Regions from separate parts of the Arthrobacter dokdonensis genome, predicted to be linked through region 3. Evidence: riboswitches for the same ligand, from Rfam matches in the RefSeq annotation. Region 3 holds a riboswitch; each other region holds the start of a gene.
What was found. Region 3 has a riboswitch for S-adenosylmethionine ahead of DMB86_RS03590 (cobalamin-independent methionine synthase II family protein). Riboswitches for the same ligand answer to the same signal wherever they lie in the genome.
Positions count from the first base shown of each region.

Region 1: another riboswitch for S-adenosylmethionine. It lies ahead of DMB86_RS07690 (bifunctional o-acetylhomoserine/o-acetylserine sulfhydrylase); the one in region 3 lies ahead of DMB86_RS03590 (cobalamin-independent methionine synthase II family protein).
Region 2: another riboswitch for S-adenosylmethionine. It lies ahead of DMB86_RS16145 (aminotransferase class V-fold PLP-dependent enzyme); the one in region 3 lies ahead of DMB86_RS03590 (cobalamin-independent methionine synthase II family protein).

Region 1 covers NZ_CP029642.1:1,747,909-1,754,901, reverse strand. Annotated here, with positions in the region: gene DMB86_RS07705 (SGNH/GDSL hydrolase family protein) at 1-526, shown strand, start outside; gene DMB86_RS07700 (hypothetical protein) at 631-1,119, shown strand; gene metX (homoserine O-acetyltransferase MetX) at 1,178-2,272, opposite strand; gene DMB86_RS07690 (bifunctional o-acetylhomoserine/o-acetylserine sulfhydrylase) at 2,386-3,702, opposite strand; SAM riboswitch class IV at 3,784-3,901, opposite strand; gene DMB86_RS07685 (Tex family protein) at 4,101-6,596, opposite strand; gene DMB86_RS07680 (VOC family protein) at 6,765-6,993, shown strand, end outside.
Region 2 covers NZ_CP029642.1:3,621,652-3,628,644, forward strand. Annotated here, with positions in the region: gene rsgA (ribosome small subunit-dependent GTPase A) at 1-358, shown strand, start outside; gene hisN (histidinol-phosphatase) at 670-1,485, shown strand; SAM riboswitch class IV at 1,652-1,765, shown strand; gene DMB86_RS16145 (aminotransferase class V-fold PLP-dependent enzyme) at 1,822-3,234, shown strand; gene DMB86_RS16150 (class I SAM-dependent methyltransferase) at 3,292-4,056, shown strand; gene DMB86_RS16155 (Nramp family divalent metal transporter) at 4,152-5,408, shown strand; gene DMB86_RS16160 (metal-dependent transcriptional regulator) at 5,425-6,198, shown strand; gene DMB86_RS16165 (YrdB family protein) at 6,216-6,605, opposite strand; gene DMB86_RS16170 (AMP-binding protein) at 6,620-6,993, opposite strand, start outside.
Region 3 covers NZ_CP029642.1:780,297-787,289, forward strand. Annotated here, with positions in the region: gene DMB86_RS03575 (adenylosuccinate synthase) at 50-1,348, shown strand; gene DMB86_RS03580 (carbon-nitrogen hydrolase family protein) at 1,545-2,351, shown strand; gene DMB86_RS03585 (SUKH-4 family immunity protein) at 2,415-2,930, shown strand; gene DMB86_RS03590 (cobalamin-independent methionine synthase II family protein) at 2,917-4,143, opposite strand; SAM riboswitch class I at 4,154-4,272, opposite strand; gene DMB86_RS03595 (CoA-binding protein) at 4,425-4,841, shown strand; gene DMB86_RS03600 (polysaccharide deacetylase family protein) at 4,862-5,743, shown strand; gene DMB86_RS03605 (hypothetical protein) at 5,802-6,617, shown strand; gene DMB86_RS03610 (dihydrofolate reductase family protein) at 6,660-6,993, shown strand, end outside.

The DNA.
Region 1 (6,993 bases), 970 kb from region 3:
CGCCGAGCGTCTGGACGCCGCCGTCGGCAGGATGTCCGTTGCCGGGGCCACTGTGCTGCTGTTCAACGGGCCGGACGTCCGGGACACCCCGGTGCTGGGCATGGTCCGGGGCCGCATAGCGGTCTACAACGAAAACCTGCGTACCATCGCCTCCCGCCATGACGCGGTCGTGGCGGACATGTGGTCCATGCGCGAACTGAAGGACCCGCAGATGTGGTCCGCGGACAGGCTTCATTTTTCGCCGCTGGGCCACCACAACATCACCATCATGGCGCTGAACACCTTGAACGTCCCGCACGAGCTGCTCCCCCAGGTGCCCACGCCGCTGGCGCCGCAGAGGTGGCAGGCCGCTCGGGCTGAGGACCTCGTGTGGGCACGCGAGTTCCTCATGCCGTGGGTCCTGCGACGGCTGCGCCACAGATCGTCCGGCGACGGCATGTCCGCCAAGCGGCCCACCCCCGGCCCGGTGTTTGGGCCGGGCATCGGCTCGGCCCTGCCCGGATCAGGGGGCCAGATGCGGGGCTGAAGGCGGCCCCGTTCCCCCGTGAAGCACCGCGCCACATGATGTCAGGCAGACTAAGATGAGGGAAGGTGCGGAATCCGCGCCACTGAAGCCTGAAGAGGTGTGTTGTGCTGACCATGCTCGACCCTGCAGCGACAGGAGCTGTTGCCGCGTCATCTTCCGGTTCCGGCGCGCTGCCCCCGTGGTTCATTCTGGTGTTCTTTGCCGTGGTCCTGGTCGCCAACTTCGCCCGGGCGGCGTCCCGCCGCAAGCGGGCACGGAGCGCCTCGCCCTACGCCACGACGCCCCGGTCCGGCAGGCCGGGCAGCCCGGGCTACTCGCAGCCCGGCGGGCCGCAGTCCGTGCACCAGGCAACGCCGGGCACGGTGCAGCAGTCCCCGGCCATCCCGTACGGCGGCACGCTGCTCAACGGTGTGCCGATGAAAAGTTACGACGCCGTCCAGGGCCACCAGACCATCGGGTTTGCCAACGAGCGCATGAAGGCCGAGGCCGAACTCAAACGCCAGCTTGATGCGCTCGACGCCGCACGCCGCGCCGGCCAGGTCACGGCGGAGCAGTACGCCGCCCACCGCGAGGCGATCTTCAAGAACTTCTAGCTTCAACTGTCGGGGAAGCGATCGCCGGCAGGCGGAACGGGACCCGGTTTTTTGGGGCTTAATCCGTGAAGAACGATTCCCGGAGCAGATCGCCGACGGCGGCCACTTCGGTCAGGAAGCCGTCGTGGCCAATGGCGGAGTCGATGCGGCGGACCACGACGCGCCCGGGGAGGGCTTCGGCCAATTCATCCGACTGCGCCGGGAAGTAGAGGCGGTCGCTGTTGACGGCGGCCACCAGAAATTCCACGCCCTCGGTGCGGGCCAGTGCCTCAGGCAGTGTGCCGCGCCCCCGCGCGACGTCGTGGCTCATGAGGGCTTCGGTGATGGCCACGTAGCTGTTGGCGTCGAAGCGGGTGACCAGCTTCTGCGCCTGGTGGTCCAAATAGCCTTCCACCTGGTAGCGGCCCGCGCCGCCCCCGACGGCGGGACGCAGCCGGGCGTGGCCCAGCGGGTCCTCACCGGGTTGCGCAAAGCGGCCAAAACGGGCGCCCATCTCGGCCTCGGACCGGTACGTGATGTGGGCGATCCGCCGTGCCAGACCCAAGCCCAGGGTGGGGGCCGCGCCGTCGTAGTAGTCCCCGCCGGCAAAGTGCGGGTCCTGGCGGATGGCGAGCACCTGGGCCTGGGCAAAGGCGATCTGCTCGGCCGTGCTGGCGGCGCAGGCCGCCACCACGGCACAGCGCCGCACGCGTTCGGGGTACGTCACCGCCCATTCGAGGGCGCGGGCGCCGCCCATCGAACCACCGATGACGGCGTGCCAGGACGTGACCCCCAGCGCGTCAGCCAGGCGTGCCTCCGCGTGGACGGAGTCGCGGATGGTGACGAAGGGGAAACGTGAGCCGTAGGGCGCGCCGTCCTCGGCAATGCTGGAGGGGCCGGTGGTCCCGTAGCAGCCGCCGAGCATGTTCGCGGCCACCACGAAGTACCTGTCGGTGTCGATGACTTCACCGGGGCCGACCAAACCTTCCCACCAGCCGTCCTCCTCGGACTCCCCGCGGCTGACATGGGTGCTGCCCGTGAGTGCGTGCTGGATGAGGACGGCGTTGCTGCCGTCTTCATCCAACGTCCCCCAGGATTCGTAGGCCACCGTCACGGACGGCAGTCCGCCCCCGGCCTCCAGCGCCAGCGCGCCAATGTTCACCGAGCGCAGCACGCCGCCGCCCTGCCCGACGGCGCCGGACCAGGGGCTGCCGCCGGGGTTGGACGTGTCGGGGTCGGTGCCTGGGGTGAACACGGTATCCTCCGCCGCCGTCCTGTCCGCGGCACTCACGCTGATTTTGCTGCCCGGAACCCGGCTTCGAGATCGGCAATGATGTCCTCGACGCCTTCCAGGCCCACGGACAGGCGTACCAGGCCGGGGCGGACGCCGGCGGCCAGCCGCTGCTCTTCGCTCAGCTGGGCGTGCGTGGTTGACGCCGGATGGATCACCAGGGAGCGGACGTCGCCCAGGTTGGCCACGTGCGAGTGCAGCTCCAGGCCGTCCACGAAACGCCGCCCGGCCTCGAGCCCGCCCTTGATGTCGAAGGAGACGATGGCGCCCGTCCCGTTCGGGCCGTACTTGCGGCCGCGCTCAAACCATGGGCTGGACGGGATGCCGGCGTAGGCCACGGCGTCGACGTTCTCATTGGCTTCAAGCCAATTGGCCACCTTGACGGCGTTGGCGACGTGGCGTTCCACCCGCAGGCTCAGCGTCTCGATGCCCTGCGCGATGAGGAAGGCGTTGAAGGGGGAGATGGCGGAGCCGAGGTCGCGCAGCAGTTGCACGCGGGCCTTGAGGATGTAGGCCAGGTTGGCGCCGAGGGCGCTGCCCACGCCGAGGTCGCGGGCGTAGACCAGGCCGTTGTAGCTCTCATCCGGAGTGTTGAATCCCGGGAACCTGTCCGGGCTGGCGGCGAAGTCGAACCTGCCGCCGTCGACGATGATGCCGCCGATGGCGTTGCCGTGCCCGCCCAGGTACTTGGTGGCGGAATGGATCACGATGTCCGCGCCCCATTCCAGCGGGCGGATCAGGTACGGCGTGGCCAGGGTGTTGTCCACGATCAGCGGCACGCCGGCGTCGTGGGCGATGGCGCTGATGTTTTCCAGGTCCAGCACGTCCTGGCGCGGGTTCGAGACCGTCTCGCCGAAGAACGCCTTCGTGTTGGGCCGGACCGAGGAGCGCCATTCATCCAGGTTGTCCGGATCGGAGACAAACGTGACCTCGATGCCGAGCTTCTTCAGCGTGTGGGCCAGCAGGTTGAACGTGCCGCCGTAGATACTGGGGCTGGACACAATGTGGTCCCCGGCCTCCGCCAGGTTGAGGATGGCGAACGTGGTGGCGGCCTGCCCGGAAGCAAGGAGCAGGGCCCCCACCCCGCCTTCCAGGCTGGCGACGCGCTGTTCGACGGCGTCGGCGGTGGGGTTGCCGATGCGCGTGTAGATGGGCTCCAGTTCGGTGAGCGCGAACCGTGCGGCGGCGCTTTCCGTCGAGGGGAACACGAACGACGTCGTCTGGTAGATCGGCAGCGCCCGGGCGCCGGTGGCGGCATCCGGCTGCTGGCCGGCGTGGATCTGACGGGTTTCAAATGACCAAGCGTTGCTCACTTCGAGCTCCTTACACACTAGAGGCCGTCCACGTCCCGCGCCCCGGCGTCCGGGGACGCAGGGGGCGGGAGGGGAAGTTGCGGCCCGCGCTTGCACCGAGCCCGGTTGGCCCAGCGCCAGGTCTTCACCCGGGGCACCCCGCCGCGGTAAGGAGGGTTGCCGGCCAGCGAGCCGGGGCTTGTCGCTGGCACTCATGACCTGTTACCAGTGTGCGAGAGCGCTCCGCCGCGCCGCAACATTGTGACGGCTTTATGACCCTGGCCGAACATGTGCTGGACATTGGCGCCGAAAACTGGGCAGGGCCGAACAAGTGCCGTGCCGACCACCTGCAGCATCCTGTCCTTGGCGTCCCACGTCGGAGGAGTGCCGCGGCGGAGCGGACCCTGCGCTGTCCCGCCCTACCCGCGCTTGCCCAGTCCGGCCCGGCGCAGAGCCTCTGCCATGGCGGTGTCCGCCGCCGGTGCCGCCGGCCGGGCCTGGCCGGTCGACGGAGATCGGGTCTGGCCGGATCCATCCACCGGCCGGCCCTGCCGCCCCTGCCGGGCCTGGCGCGCCCCCTGGGCACCGCCCCGCGGCGAGTTACGCGCCGGTGTTCGGGAGCCGGCGTCGTCCGCGGGAGCATTTGTCGTGGACCCGGCTCTGGCTCCGGCCTTGGCGCCGGCGGCATTGGCCCCGTCGTCCAGGCGCAGGGTGAGCGAGATGCGCTTGCGTTCCGGCTCCACGTCCAGCACCTTCACGCGCACGACCTGGCCGGACTTGACCACGGTGTGCGGGTCGGAGACGAACGTGTTTCTCATGGCGGAGACGTGGACCAGCCCGTCCTGGTGCACGCCGATGTCCACGAAGGCGCCGAATGCGGCGACGTTGGAGACGGTGCCCTCCAGGATCATGCCCGGGCGCAAGTCGGTGATCTTCTCAATCCCCTCGCTGAACGTGGCGGTTTCAAAGCGCGGGCGGGGGTCGCGCCCCGGCTTTTGCAGCTCGGCGACGATGTCCGCCACGGTCGGCAGGCCGAAGGTTCCGTCCGTGAAGTCCTGGGGGTCGACGGCGGCCACGGCCGCCACGCCGCCGGAAATTTCCGCGGGCCCGGCACCGACGGCGGCCAGGATCCTGCGGGCCACGCCGTACGCCTCGGGGTGCACGCTGGAGGCATCCAGCGGCTCCGCTCCCCCGGTGATGCGCAGGAAGCCGGCACACTGTTCGTAGGCCTTGGGGCCCAGGCGGGCCACCTTGAGCAACTCGCGGCGCTTGCTGAACGGGCCGTTTTCGTTGCGGTGCGCCACAATGTTTTCGCTCAGCAGGGGCCCCACACCGGCCACCCGGGCCAGCAGCGCCGGGGACGCCGTGTTCAGGTCCACACCGACGGCGTTGACGCAGTCCTCGACCACGGCGTCCAACGAGCGCTCCAGCTTGGCCGGGGTGAGATCGTGCTGGTATTGGCCCACGCCGATGGACTTGGGATCGATCTTGACCAGTTCCGCGAGCGGGTCTTGCAGGCGGCGGGCAATCGAGACCGCGCCGCGCAGGGAGACGTCCATGCCGGGCAGTTCGGCGCCGGCCAGGGCGGAGGCGGAATAGACCGACGCACCGGCCTCGGAAACCACCAGCTTGGCGACCAAGCGATCCGGATGGGTCCTTTTGAGTTCCGCGAGGAGTTCGGCGGCGAGCTTGTCGGTTTCGCGGCTGGCCGTGCCGTTGCCGATGGCGATGAGTTCCACATGGTGCTTTTCCACCAGGGCAGCAAGCGTGGCCAGGGCCTCGTTCCAGCGCCTGGCCGGGGCGTGCGGGTAGATGGTGTCCGTGGCGGCCACCTTGCCGGTGCCGTCCACCACGGCCACCTTGGTGCCCGTGCGCAGGCCCGGGTCCAGGCCGAGCGTGGCCCTGTTGCCGGCGGGCGCGGCAAGCAGGACGTCGCGCAGGTTGGCGGCAAACACGCGCACCGATTCCTCCTCGGCGCTTTGGAACATCCGCACGCGCAGGTCCACGGACAGGCGGGTGAGGATGCGGGTGCGCCAGGCCAGGCGGGCGCCGGTCATGAGCCAGGTGTCGGCGGCCCGGCCGGCATCGGCAATGCCTAGGGAGTGCGCCACGGCGCTTTCATAGCGGGCGCGGGCCTGCGCCTGGGCGTCGGCGTCGCGGGTGTCCGCCTCCGAAAGGTCCAGTGTCAGCACGCCTTCCTTTTCGCCGCGCAGCAGCGCGAGCACCCGGTGGCTGGGCAGCGTGTGCGGCGGCTGGGAAAAGTCAAAGTAGTCCTTGAATTTCTCTCCGTCGGCGGCCTTCCCTGCCTTGCCTGTTTTGACTGTGGATCGCAGCCGGCCCGTCTTCCACAGCCTTTCGCGCAGCCCGCCCACCAGGGCGGCATCCATCCCTGCCCGTTCGATGAGGATGGCGCGCGCGCCGGCCAGCGCGTCGTCGGCAGTGGCCACGGCGTGCTCCGGATTCAGGAACCTGTCCGCGATCGCGGCGGGGGCCTGCGCGGGGTCCTTGAGGAGCGCCTCGAGCAGGGGCTCCAGGCCGGCTTCCCGGGCGGCGTCGGCCTTGGTCTTGCGGGTGGACTTGTAGGGCAGGTACAGGTCCTCCAGGTCCGACTTCGTCGTGGCGGCCTCGATGGCGGCGCGCAGCCGTTCCGTCAGCTTGCCCAGCGCGTGGACGGTCTCCAGCACCGCACGACGGCGGGACTCCAGCTCGCGCAGGTAGCGCAGCCGTTCCTCCAGCTCGCGCAGCTGGGCGTCGTCGAGCGTCCCTGTCACTTCCTTGCGGTACCGGGCAATGAAGGGGACGCTGGCGCCGTCGTCCATCAGGCCGACGGCGGCACGCACCTGGGCGGGCCGGACGCCCAGCTCCGCGGCAATGGCGGCGCCGATGCGGGCCTCAACCGCCGCGGCGGAGGGCAACAGCAGGGCGGGGGAAGCGGCGTCGGGCTCGGTGGGGCGGGTGGATTCAGTCACCTCTCAATTCTGCCCCAGATTTGAATACTGCCTGCCCCCGCTGCGGTCAGACATCCTATGTGAGTTAGGCGACGCTAAGTCGAGAGCCCGATCACAAAGTGCCAAGATAAACGCATGCGAATGGACCACGTTTCTTACGCCTGTGAATCAGATGGCTTGGCCGCCACCACGGAGCGAATCGCGACCGCACTGGGGGTCGACGCAGTGCGCGGAGGCGTGCACCCGCGCTTCGGCACCCGCAATATGATCATTCCCCTCACCGACCACCACTACCTTGAAGTTGTCGAGGTGTTGGACCACCCCGCCTCCGACAAGGCGCCGTTCGGGCAGGCCGTCCGCGCCC
Region 2 (6,993 bases), 1.5 Mb from region 3:
CGCGGTCACGGGGCGGGGCCGCCACACCTCGTCCTCGGCCCTCGCGTTGCGGCTGCAGGACGGGGAGGCGGGCTCGTGGATCATCGACACCCCCGGCATCCGTTCCTTCGGCCTGGCCCACGTGGACCCGAACCGGATCCTGCACGCGTTCCCCGACCTGCAACCCGGCACCGACGACTGCGAACGCGGTTGCAAACACGACTCCTCGGCCGTCAATTGCGGCTTGGACCCGTGGGTTGCCGGTGGCCATGCCGGCGGCGCGGGCCCGGCCCGGCTGGCGTCCCTGCGGCGCCTGCTGGGCACCAGCAGCCGCACCGAAGGCCGCGCCGAGGCCAAGGAGCTCGGCAACAACGACTGACAGCATCCCCGGGCGATCGGATCGGAATCGGCGGTGCAGCTTCTGCGGGCCCAGGCTGCTGTGCCCAATCGGCGGTGCAGCTCCTGCGACCTGGGCGTCCCGCAACCCGCATTACCTGCACCATCAATCCCGTTCCCGGCCCACAGCCCGCATTACCTGCACTATCAATCCCGTTCCCGGCCCACAGCCCGCATTACCTGCACCATCAATCCCGCACCATCAATCCCGTTCCCGGCCCACAGCCGACCGCCGCCAGCACGAGGACCCCATGGTCCCGCATATCCGGCCAATTTACCGATACGGTGAGGGACATGACTGTCCAACCCCAGACGTACAACGACGACCTCCGCCTGGCACACGTTTTGGCCGACACCGTCGACTCCCTGACGATGTCGCGCTTCAAGGCCCTTGACCTGCAGATTGAGACGAAGCCGGACCTGACGCCGGTCACGGACGCGGACAAGACGGCAGAGGAATCGATCCGCAGTCAGTTGTCCCGGGTGCGCCCCCGCGATGCCGTGCTGGGCGAGGAGTTCGGCAGCAGCGGCCATGGCTCACGCCGGTGGATCATCGATCCCATTGACGGGACGAAGAACTTTGTCCGCGGCGTGCCTGTCTGGGCCACGCTGATCGCGCTGGTGGACGAGGGCCGGCCCGTGGTGGGCGTGGTCAGCGCGCCGGCACTGGGCAAGCGCTGGTGGGCGGCCGAGGGCACCGGCGCCTATACAGGCAAGTCGCTGGCCTCCGCCACCCGCATCCGCGTCTCCAACGTCTCGGAACTTGCCGACGCCTCACTGTCCTATTCCTCGCTGACGGGCTGGGCGGACCGCGGCAACCGGGACGAGTTCCTGGCCCTGACGGACGAGGTCTGGCGTACGCGCGCCTACGGCGACTTCTGGTCGTACTGCCTCGTCGCGGAGGGCTCAGTGGACATCGCCTGCGAACCGGAGCTGAACCTGTACGACATGGCCGCCCTGGTGCCGATCGTCACGGAAGCCGGCGGCCGCTTCACCTCCCTGGACGGCGTGGACGGCCCGTTCGGCGGCAACGCCCTGGCCACCAACTCCATCCTGCACGCCGAGGTCCTGCGCCGCCTGAATCCCGGCTGGGACGACCTCCTCTCCTAAGCGGGACAGGTCCCCGCCGGGGTTGAAGCACGGGCGCGTTAAGTGCGACGGCGGCACCGCCGTCGCGCTTAATTCTCACCCTCGCGCTTGGGGCCGGGCCTCAGGGAGGCGGCATGTGTCGTAACAAATGCGCACGACGCCGCGGTGGGCTAGCCTTTTGGGCATAGGTCACGAGTGCCAGCGCTAAACCCCGGTTTGCTGGCCGGCAACCCTCCTTTCGCGGCGGGGTGCCCCGGGTGACGACCTGGCCGGGCCGGAGCGGTCTTGGCAAGCGCGGACTTTTGACGTTCCCTGCGGCTTCGCCGGAGCGTCAGGTCCTTCCCAAGGGAGCCTCCCATGAGTTCTGCAATCCTCGAAAAAGCACGCCTTTCCGACACGCCCCTGCTGCCCGTGGTGGGCCGCGACCTCGCTGCCCCGCTGATCCAGGGCGGCAGCACACGCTACGTGAACCTTGACTATGCGGCGTCCGCCCCGGCCGTGGAGGAAGTGGCCGCACACCTGTCCGAGGTGCTCCCGTACTACGCCAGCGTTCACCGCGGGGCGGGCTTCGCCTCGCAGGTCAGTACCTCCCTGTACGAAAACGCCCGGCACGCCGTGGCGGACTTTGTGGGCGCCCGGACGGACGACGCCGTCGTTTTTACCCGCAACACCACCGACTCCCTGAACCTGCTGGCCGGCTGCGTGGAGTCGCTGCTGGCGGAGCGCGGCCGCACCGCCGGCACGTCCCACGGACACGGGGAGGTCCTCTACCTGGACATCGAACACCATGCCAACCTGCTGCCGTGGCAGGCGCTGCCCCACCGGTCGGTGGTGGCCGGGCACAGCGTCGCGTCGACCCTGCACCGGGTGGAGACCCAGCTGCGCGCAGGCAACGTGGTGCTGCTGGCCGTCACCGGCGCCTCCAATGTCACGGGCGAGGTGCTGCCCATTGCCGAGCTGGCGTCGCTGGCCCACAGGCACGGCGCCCGGATTGTGGTCGACGCCGCCCAGCTGGCCCCGCACCGGCGCCTCCACATTGCCCGCGACGGCATCGACTACGTGGCCTTCTCCGGCCACAAGCTTTACGCTCCGTTTGGTGCCGGCGTGTTGGTGGGGCGCCCGGACTGGCTCGACGACGGCCGCCCGCACCTGGCCGGCGGGGGCGCCGTGAAGGACGTGCGGCTGGAATCCGTGCGCTGGACAAAGGGCCCGGCCCGCCACGAGGCCGGCTCGCCCAACGTCCTTGGCGCGGCGACGCTGGCCAAGGCCACGCAGGTCCTGGCCGCCCTGGACCCCGACGAGTGGCACGCGCATGAGCAGGAGCTGCGCGCCCGCCTGGTGGCCGGGCTGGAAGCGCTGCCCGGCGTCACCGTCCACCAGCTGTTTTCCGATTCCGCGAGCCACCCCCGCTGCGGCACCATCGGCGTGGTGAACTTTTCCGTGCAAGGGTACGACGCCGGACTGGCCGCCGCCTATCTCTCCGCCGAACACGGCGTGGGCGTGCGGGACGGCAGGTTCTGCGCGCATCCGCTGCTGCGCCGGCTGGGTCTGGCCTCGGGCTCGCTGCGTGCCAGCTTCGGCGTGGGCTCGCGGCGTGAGGACGCCGACCGCCTGGTCAGCGGCGTGGCAGCCCTGGTCAACGAGGGCCTCGGCTGGGACTACGTGGTGGACGCGGGCCGCTGGGTGCCCGCCAACGACTCCCGCGGTTACCCCGAATGGGCGCCCAACACCCCGGGCACGGCCGGCGCGGCCCCCTGCTCCACCGACTGACGCCATGGCGGGCGGCGGGGGTAGAGTGGAGCGGCGAATCCACCACCAGAACGGAGCATGATGTCAGGCGCGGGCGGACCGGTCTTTGACGACGCACGGCGGGTGGCGATGGCCGACGCTTTTCAGGAGGGCGGGGCCCATTACGACAAGGTGCGCCCCGGCTACCCGGAGGAGTCGCTGGACTGGCTTTCCTCCGGCCTCGACGTCCGGGACGTCCTGGATGTCGGAGCCGGGACGGGGAAGTACACGCAACTGCTGGCCGTGCGGGGATGGCGGGTGACCGCCGTCGACCCTTCGGCCGACATGCTCGAACAGCTGAAGCGGAACCTCCCGGCGGTCAAGACGCTGCCGGGAACTGCGGAAAGCACGGGTTTGGCGGCTGGTTCCGTGGATCTGGCGGTGGCCGCCCAGGCCTGGCACTGGTGCGATCCGGTCGCGGCGAGCACGGAGCTGGCGCGCGTCCTGCGGCCCGGAGGCGTGCTCGGGCTGGTGTGGAACCAGCTGGACGTCAGCATCCCCTGGGTGCACCGGCTGTCGCGCATCATGCACGCCGGCGACGTCCACAAGCCCGATTTCCGCCCCCACGTGGGCGCCGAACTCCATGACCTCGGCCTCCATGAGACCCGGTGGGAGCAGGTGGTCACTGCCGAGGAACTGCTGGAGCTGGTCAAGTCGCGAAGCTACTACCTCCAGGCCGACGGGCCCACACGCGCCAAGGTGCTGGGCAACCTGCGCTGGTATTTGTTTGAGCATCTGGGGCACGTCCCCGGCGAGGACGTCGCGCTCCCCTACTACTGCCAGACATGGCGCGTCCACACGTAAGCCCTGTGTCGCGCAAACCTCGACAGCACCATTCCCACCGGCTACTATTTCGGTATACCTAAATTTTACCTTTAGGATGATCGAAGGAAAGCTCATTGCTCGAATCCCCCGCGACCAGGACACGTTCACCGAAGCGCAGCCGCGGCGGGCGGCTCCTTCTTCTGGGCCCGGCCTTCGTGGCGGCCATCGCCTACGTGGACCCGGGCAACGTCGCTGCCAACCTGACGTCCGGCGCGACGTACGGCTACCTGCTGGTCTGGGTGCTGGTCGCCGCGAACCTCATGGCCATGCTGGTGCAGTACCAGTCAGCCAAACTCGGCGTGGTGACCGGCAAATCGCTGCCGGAGCTGCTCGGACGGCGGTTCGGGACGTCCGGACGGCGGCTGTACTGGGCGCAGGCGGAGCTCGTGGCGATGGCCACCGACCTGGCGGAAGTGGTGGGCGGCGCCATCGCCCTGAACCTGCTCTTCCATGTGCCGCTTCCCGTGGGCGGGCTCATCGTGGGCGTCGCGTCCATGGCCCTGCTGGCCGTGCAAAACCGCCACGGGCAGCGCCACTTTGAGGCCATCATCATCCTCCTGCTGCTGGTCATCACCGTCGGATTCCTCGCCGGGCTGGTGCTCAGCCCGCCGGATCCGGCCGGTGTCCTCTCCGGTCTGGTACCGAGATTCGAGGGCAGCCACAGCCTCCTGCTGGCCGCCGGCATGCTCGGGGCCACCGTGATGCCGCACGCCATCTACCTGCACTCCCAGCTGGCCAAGGACCGGCACACCGGCGCCCGCCGCACCCGGGAATCCCTGCGCCGCATTGTCCGCGCCACCCGATGGGACGTGGTTGCCGCCCTGCTCCTGGCGGGTGCCGTGAACATCGGCATGCTGCTCCTCGCCGCCTCCACGCTGGGCGGGGTGTCCGGCACCGACACCATCGAGGGCGCCCATGCGGCCATCGCCGCAAGCCTGGGCCCGGTGACCGGCGTGGTGTTCGCCGTCGGCCTGCTGGCGTCGGGACTGGCCTCCACGTCGGTGGGTGCATACGCCGGCGCCGCCATCATGCACGGTCTCCTCCACGTCCGCATCCCGTTGCTGGCACGGCGGGTGGTCAGCCTGATTCCGGCCATCGTCCTGCTGACCGTGGGCGTGGACCCCACATGGGCGCTGATCGTCAGCCAGGTGGTGTTGAGCTTCGGCATACCGTTTGCCCTGATTCCGCTGCTGCGCCTGACCGCCGACAAGGACCTCATGGGCGAACACCGGGACCGGCTGCCCTTGCGGCTCGCCGCCCTGGCCAGCGCCGTCCTGATCGTGGCGCTGAACGCTCTCCTGCTGTGGCTGACCGCCACCGGGGCGGCGTAGCCGGTAGGCTGGGCAGGTGAAAGCCACCGCCACATCCTCCAGCATCGAGGACTATGTCAAGGTCATTTACTCCTTCACGGAGTGGCAGGACAAGCCCATCACCTCGACTCAGCTCGCCACCAGGCTGGGCGTGGCCAATTCCTCGGTGTCGGAGATGGTCCGCAAGCTCAAAGACCAGGACCTGGTGGAGCACGAACCCTACAGCCCCATCCGGCTCACCGCCGCCGGCCTCAGGCTCGCCCTCGGCATGGTGCGCCGCCACCGCCTCCTGGAGACGTACCTGGTCCGCGAGCTCGGCTACACCTGGGACGAGGTCCACGAAGAAGCCGAGCTGCTTGAACACGCAGTCTCGGAGACCTTCATCGAGCGCATGTCCGCGAAGCTGGGGCACCCCAACCGCGACCCCCACGGCGATCCGATCCCGGACGCCGGCGGGCGCATCACCATGCCGCCGTCGCACCGCCTCGACGAGCTCGACCCGGGGCACCGCGGGCGCGTCAGCCGCATCAGCGACCACGACCCCGAACTCCTCCGCTACCTGGAACAGCACGGGATCGGCGTCGACACCGAACTTCAAATTGTCGGCCGGCGCCCCTTCGGCGGCACCCTGGAGGTGACGCTGCTCCCCTCCCCGGGTGCCCCGTCAGCCGCGGACGACGCCGGCCGGCTCGACCTGGGCGACGAGGCCGCGGTTTCGCTGTGGCTCGCCACCGTCGGCACCCACCCCGGCTGCACCGTCCAGGAACCCGCCGGCGGCTCCCTCATGAACCCGCCCGGCGCCGACGGCTGACCGCGAAGGTCCCGGCGCTACCGCGCCAGGCTCGACCACCGCGACGCCGCGAACCACAGGAGACTGACGGCCAGCATCACCCAGCCCAGGGCCGTGGCGCCGGCGGCGAGAAGCGCCGCGCCGGCCACCATGAACAGCACCAGGGACACCCCGGACACCACGTTCAACGGGAGCCGGCGGGAGCCCTTCGGTGCCATGAAGATGCCCCACAGCACCACCACCACGGCCGGGACGCCGATGCCGAGCACCAGGTTCCAGGGGCTGGGCTGGCGGAAGCCCCAGTAGAGAAAGGAAGCCACCATGGCGATTTCCAGGACAAACCCGAGCGCCGGCAGCAGGATCCCTGCAGCGGCGGCGTGGAGGTCCGAGTAGCGGGTGGTGGCGGCTTCCGCCGTGCGACGTCCCATGGTTCCTTGTCCGCTCAGTCGTTCGTTGGCGCAGCGGCCAGGTCGCGGCGCAGGACGAACCGCTGCACCTTCCCGCTGGGGGTCTTGGGCAGTTCGGCCAGGTAGTGCACGCGGCGGGGGTAAGAATGCGCCGCGAACTTTTCCTTCACCAGCTGCTGCAGTTCGGTGGTGAGGGCCTCGGTGGGGCCACCGCCCTTGTTCAAGACCACACAGGCCTCAAGCACTTCGCCGCGGATCGCATCGGGCACGCCCACGACGGCGGCTTCCGCAACTGCCGGGTGCGCGGCCAGGACCGACTCCACGTCGAACGGCCCAATGCGGTAGCCGGCCATGATGATGACGTCGTCGTCACGGGAGCTGAAGTAGAGGCAGCCGTCGCCGTCCCGGC
Region 3 (6,993 bases):
TGATGCATGCAGCGACCGGCTCAACTTTATGAGCAAGGGGGAGGATCCCATGCCAGCAATCGTGATCGTCGGCGCCCAGTGGGGCGACGAAGGCAAGGGCAAGGCCACAGACCTGTTGGGCGGCCTGGTCGACTATGTGGTGAAGCCAAACGGCGGCAACAACGCCGGGCACACCGTGGTCGTGGGCGGTGAGAAGTACGAGCTCAAGCTCCTTCCCGCCGGCATTTTGAGCCCCAACGCCACACCCATCATCGGCAACGGCTGCGTGGTAAATCTGGAGGCCCTGTTCGAGGAAATCGAGGGCCTGCAGGCGCGCGGCGCCGACACCTCCAAGCTGCGGATTTCCGCCAACGCGCACCTGGTGGCCCCGTACCACCAGGTCCTGGACAAGGTGACCGAACGTTTCCTGGGCAAGCGCGCCATCGGCACCACCGGGCGCGGGATCGGCCCCGCCTACATGGACAAGGTGGCCCGCCTGGGCATCCGCGTCCAGGACGTGTTTGACGAATCGATCCTGCGCCAAAAGGTGGAAGGGTCGCTGAAGCAAAAGAACCAGCTCCTGGTCAAGGTCTACAACCGCCGCAGCGTCGAGGTTGAGGAAATCGTGGAGTACTTCCTGGGCTTCGCCGAACGGCTGCGCCCCATGGTCATCGATTCCACCTTTGTGCTCAACGAGGCGCTGGACCGCGGCGAGGTGGTGCTCATGGAAGGCGGGCAGGCCACGTTCCTGGATGTGGACCACGGCACCTACCCGTTCGTGACGTCCTCCAACCCGACCGCCGGGGGAGCCTCCGTGGGCTCGGGAATCGGCCCCACCCGGATCACCCGCGCCGTGGGCATCATCAAGGCGTACACCACCCGTGTTGGCGCCGGACCGTTCCCCACCGAGCTCTTTGACGAGATGGGCATCTACCTGCAAAAGACCGGTGGCGAGTTCGGTGTCAACACCGGCCGCCCGCGCCGCTGCGGCTGGTACGACGCCATTCTGGCCCGCCACGCCTCCCGCGTCAACGGCTTCACGGACTACTTCGTCACCAAGCTGGACGTGCTCACCGGGATCGAGCAGATCCCCGTCTGCGTGGCCTACGACGTCGACGGCGTGCGTTTCGACGAAATGCCGATGACGCAGACGGACTTCCACCACGCCGTGCCCATCTTCGAGTACTTCCCCGGTTGGACCGAAGACATCACCGGCGCCCGCACCATGGAGGACCTGCCGGAGAACGCCCGGAACTACATCCTGGCGCTGGAAAAGATGTCCGGCACGCGCATCTCGGCCATCGGGGTGGGCCCGGACCGCGACCAGACCATCGTGCGGCACGACCTCATCCCCACGCCCGCCCAATAAATCGCTGGCGCGATTTTCCGGGGCCCTCGGGCGCGTGGGCCCATCCACGCCCGCCCAATAAATCGCTGGCGCTCCGTACGGCAGCGCCGCCCAAGGAGGGACGACGGCGGAACGCAAGTTCCGGCGTCGTCCCTCCTTCGTTGCGGGCTGGGAAGACTACGCTGGAGGTAAGTCAAGCCACGGTAAGGAAGATGCCATGAAGGTCAGTGTTGGACAGTTCAACCCCGGCGGGGACGTGGCCGCGAACCTGGCGGTGATGCGCCGGCTCGCCGCGGAGGCCCGTGCGGATGGCGGGCGCCTGGTGGTCTTTCCCGAGGAGTCGATGTTTTCGGTGGGCAGGGTTGCGGGCGGGTTCGTGGCAGCCGTGGAAGCGGAATGGACAACGTTTGTCCAGGGCGTCTCCCGCATCGCGGCGGACGTCGGCATTGCCGTCATTGCCGGGGGTTATGAGTCCAGCGCGGAGGCCCGCCCCTACAACACGCTCGTGGCCGTGGACGAGGACGGCGCCATCCTGGGCACCTACCGTAAGCTGCATCTCTATGACGCGTTCTCCTACCAGGAATCGCGCAGGATCAAGCCCGGCGACAACGGCGTGACCCTGGTGGACATCGGCGGCTTCCAGGTGGGCATCATGACCTGCTACGACATCCGCTTCCCCGAGCAGGCCCGGGCGCTGGCGCTGGCCGGGGCGGACCTGATCTGCGTCGCGGCGGCCTGGTTCAAGGGCGACCACAAGGTGGACCACTGGGAGACGCTGCTGAAGGCCCGTGCCATTGAAAACACGGTGTGGATTGCGGCGGCGGGAACCTCGAGCGACCATTGCATCGGCCATTCGGTGGTGCTGGATCCCATGGGCATTCCGCAGGACTTCCTGGACGACGAGGCGGAGGGCGTGGCCACGGCGGACGTGACGCACAAGCGCATCGAGGAAGTGCGCGAATTCCTGCCGGTGCTGCGCAACCGGCGTTTTGAGAGCAATGCGGTGGTGGTTCCGGCCGGGTAGAAATATTCCATTGACGGCACGGTTCCCGGTGGTTAGTGTCAGGAATAAGGGCAGGAGGAAGCCATGAATGATTCCAGAATTTGGGCGGCGCTTGAGCCGCTGCACCCCTCGGCGTTGGAGGACATGCCGATGGACGGCACCTGGCTGAAACCCCCGTACCACAACGATCCTGCCGGGCGTGCCGTGGTGTGCAACGACGGCGACTTCCAGTTTGTCGTGGTCGATCGCAAGAAGGGGGCCGTGCTCTTTGTCTGCGAGGACGACGAGTCCCTTGTTGCCTCCAACCTGGACACGTTCGTCCAAATCGTGTCCGCGTGGGGCTCCATTGACAGCGACGCACCCGGCCCGGAGGACGACGAGGAGTTTTCCGCGGTCAGGAAGTCCTTCGAATCCCAGCTGAAGGTCCTGGACCCCCCGGCCGCCGGCCCCAACGAGTTCTGGTCCCTCTACACGGAGGAACTGACCAGCGACGACTACGTGGATTACGACGACCTGGACGACGACGAGGAAGATGAACGCGAGACCGACACCGGGGACAACGACCGCCCCGGCGCCGACGAGTCCTTCAGCGTCGCCTAGGTCCTTTCCAGAGTCGGCGTGAGGCTATTTCCGCGCCCTGCCCCAGCGCCTCCAGCTTGGCCGCCGCGATCTGCGGGTGGACGCGGCCGCCCAGGCCGCAGTCGGTGGATGCGATGACGGCCTCGCGGCCCACCACCGAGGCGAAGCGCTCGATACGGTCCGCCACGAGTTCCGGGTGTTCCACCACGTTCGTCGCATGGGAAACCACGCCGGGGATGATGGATTTGCCTTCCGGCAGCCTGGCGTCCTGCCAGATTTTCCATTCATGTTCGTGCCGGACATTGGCGGCCTCGAAGGAATAGGCGCCCGCTTGGATGGCGAGCACCTCGTCGAGAATGTCGGCGAAGGGGATGTCCGTGGTGTGTGGGCCGTGCCATGAGCCCCAGCACACGTGGAGGCGGATCTTGTCCTCGGGAAGTCCCCGGAGGGCGTAGTTGGTGGCCTCGACCCGCAGTTGGATGAACTTCTTGTAATCGGCGAGGGCCGGTTCCGGGTTGACCTGGTCCCAGCTCTCGGCCAGCGAGGGATCGTCGAGCTGGACCGTCAGGCCGGCGCCGATGATCGCCTTGTACTCCTCGCGCATGGCGTCCGCGCAGGCGTAGAGCAGTTCCTCGTCGGTGGCGTAATACTCGTTGGCCAGCCGGGCGCAGGAGCCGGGTGACAACGCTGCCATGAACCCCTCCGTCAGGCCGGCGGAGGCAAGTCCCTTGCCCAGGTTGGCAACGTCGGAGGCGACCTGTGCGTGTCCCGTGTAGGTCAGCGGTCCGACAATCTTCGGCTGCGTCGTGGCCTTGCGATGGGCCAGGATGCCGGAGGCCGGGTCGCTGTAGGCCTCGTTGAATTTCTGTCGGTCTCGACGGTCCGGAAAGGAAGTCAGCACCACGTTGCCGGGCGTGGATCGGTGCGCTTCGTCGTCGGCCCAACGGTCCACGGTGGTTGCCTCCAGCCCACCGAGGCGGCCGAACGAGTAGTTCCACCAGGCGCCGTAGTCGACGGCGTTGGACATGGTGTGGCCGTACTCGCCGTCATTGGGAATGTCGATGCCGGCGGCCTGCTGCCGGGCAACGATGTCCACCACGGAATCCGCAAGCAGGGCTTGGTATTCGTCGGTGTCGCCGCCGGCCTCCCGTTCGGCGTTGGCGGCCAGCAGGGCAGGGGTGCGGGGCAGCGAGCCGGCGTGGGTGGTGCGGATGTGGTCGGTGTTTAAAGCCACGAATGGATTCCTTCCATCGTTTCTGGCGGTAGCACCGGTCCCCGACGCTGCCGAACACTGTTCAGGCACGGCCAAGGAGGGTTGCTGCGGCGTCGCTGAGCCAGATCTCTCGGCCGCTCGGGATGGTCACGCCCATTGTGCCCTCGGGCCGGGCTCCACGCCAAATCATTGCGCCGCGTTGCGCCGCATTGCGACGAGGACTTCCGCGGACGGGCCGTACCTGCCCCTGCCACGGCCGTGCCTGAGGCCAATCCTCCGGTCGGGCACATAAAATTGGCTCCATGAGCCATGTCAACGATCCCGCGGTCATCCACCGCCTGCTGACCACGCCCGCCCGCTGGGCGGTGGTCGGGCTGTCCAACAACCCGCTGCGGGCGGCGGTGGGTGTGTCGTTGTTCCTGCAGCAGCACCTGGGACAGGAAATCATTCCGGTCAACCTGTCGGGCGACGACGTCCACGGGGTCAAGGGCTACAGGACCCTCGCCGAGATTCCAGGAGCAATTGACGTCGTCGACTGTTTTGTGAACTCCACCAAGGTGGGCGCGGTGGTGGACCAGGCCATCGCCGTCGGCGCCAAGGCGGTCTGGCTGCAAGTGGGGGTCGTCGACGAGGCCGCGGCACAGCGGGCGGCCGACGCCGGCCTGGACGTGGTCATGGACACCTGCCCCAAAATACAGGCCGCCGCCATCGGCCTGTAAGTTCAACCCCAAAGGCCGACATGCCCCGCCATATGCGCACCATCCCGAACACGGCCCGCTGGATTACGCTCGCCGTGGTGGTGGTGCTCGCCGCGCTCGCCGTGGGCGTCCTGCGCGTTGCCGCCGGAACCACGACGCCGGCCGGCACCTCCGCGACCACCGCGCCGACGGCACCGTCCTGGACCACGACGGCGGCCGGGGCCGTGAGCGCAACGCAGGCTCCGGCGTCGTCCGCGCCCTCAGCCCTGGATCCGACGACGGGGCGGCACAGCACCTTGGGCGGGCTGGTGCCGGACTATACGCTGCCGCCCATTGAGGACGGCATGGTCCCGGTCATCACCAAGATCCCCACGCAACAAAAGGTGGTGTTCCTGACCATTGACGACGGGGCGGTGAAGCGGGCATCCGACCTGGCGCTGCTGGAGCGGAACGGCATCAAGGCGTCGCTGTTTTTGGCGCACACCTTCATTGCCGGGCACGCGGGCTTCTACCAGGCCTATCTCGACGCCGGATACCTCATCGAGGACCACACGATGACCCACAACCTGGGCTTCATCAACCTCCCGTACCCGCAGGTCAAGGCCGAGATCTGCGGCATGGCGGACTATGAGGAAAAGTACTTCGGCCGGCGTCCCGTCCTCTTCCGTCCACCGGGAGGCCCGTACACGCAGGCCGTGCGCAGGGCCGCCGCGGAGTGCGGCATGAAAGCGATTGTGGACTGGGAGGCGAAGGCCAACGCGCGGTCCATGCAGTACCAGGTGGGCCAGGCACTGCGCCCGGGGGACATCGTACTGATGCACTTCCGGCCAGAATTGCCCGCGGACCTGGCGGCGTTCATCAGGGCGCAGAAGGCGGCCGGGCTGAAGGTTGTGCTGCTGGAGGACTACCTGGGCGTGAAGTAAGGCAGACTGTTCAGCTGGCAAAGGCCGCCGTACGGCGACCGGACAAGGAGCATGGAGCATGGATGATTCCCCGGTGGATGCGGCCGAAGTCATGACCGAGCAGCGGGCGCTGGCGCAGCTGCCCGTGGTGCTGGCGCTGGCGGAGGCCGGCAAATTGCGGGTCAGCGCTGCGACGCGCAAGCCGTCTGCAGCCACCGTGAAGCTGCTGGCCGAGAACCTCCCTGGCGGCGACTTTTATGCCAGTGAAGCCATCTCGGCTTTCGCCTGGCCGCTGCTTCTTCAGGCGGGAGGACTCGCCGACGGGCCGCGCATGCAGCTCACGCCCCGCGGAAGGGCTGCGCTGCGCAAGGACCCTGCCTTGACGGTGAAGCTGCTCTGGGAACGGTGGCTCAAGGCAGGCATTATTGACGAATTCAGCCGGGTTGATGGCATCAAGGGCCAGCGGGCCAGCAATGTGCTCAGCGCCCTGCGGCCGCGGCGCCAGCTGGCGGCCGAAGGGCTTTCCCTCCTGGGGACGGACGAGTGGACCGCCACGGATGATCTTTTTACCCAGATGCAGCACGAAGGCATGGACCCGGTGATTCAGCGTAGTGACATGCGCCTGTGGAAACTGTACATAGTGGATCCGGAGTATGGTTCCATTGGTTATGACGGCATGCACGACTGGGACGTGCTGCAGGGTCGGTATGTGCTGGCGCTGTTCTTTGAATATGCCGCAACGCTGGGTCTGATCGATGTGCGCTACACGTCCCCGGTGGGCGCGCGAGGCGACTATGCCGATCGCTGGGGTGGGGACTTCCTGCCGTCCCTGAGCCGATATGACGGGCTGCTCGCCGTGCGGCTGACGCCGCTGGGGAGGCTTTGTACTGGGTGAGTTTCAGGGCCCCGGCATCTGGAATCCGGTACCGTTGTCCCCATGACCCGGATTGTTTACTACACCGCCAGCACGCTTAACGGGTTCCTGGCGGATGCTGACAACTCGCTCGCGTGGCTCTTTGCCGTGGACGACGCCGGAGGACCGGACATCGCCGCGTTCATGGACGGCATGGGCGTCTTTGTGGAGGGCTCCGCCACCTACGAATGGGTCCTGCGCGAGGAACGGCTGCTGGAGAACCCGGCCAAGTGGCAGCAATTTTACGGCGCCAAGCCAACGTACGTTTTCACCTCCCGGGAACTGCCCGTGCCCGACGGCGCCGACGTCCGGTTTGTCTCCGGTCCCGTCGCGGACGCCCTGCCCGGGATTGTGGCTG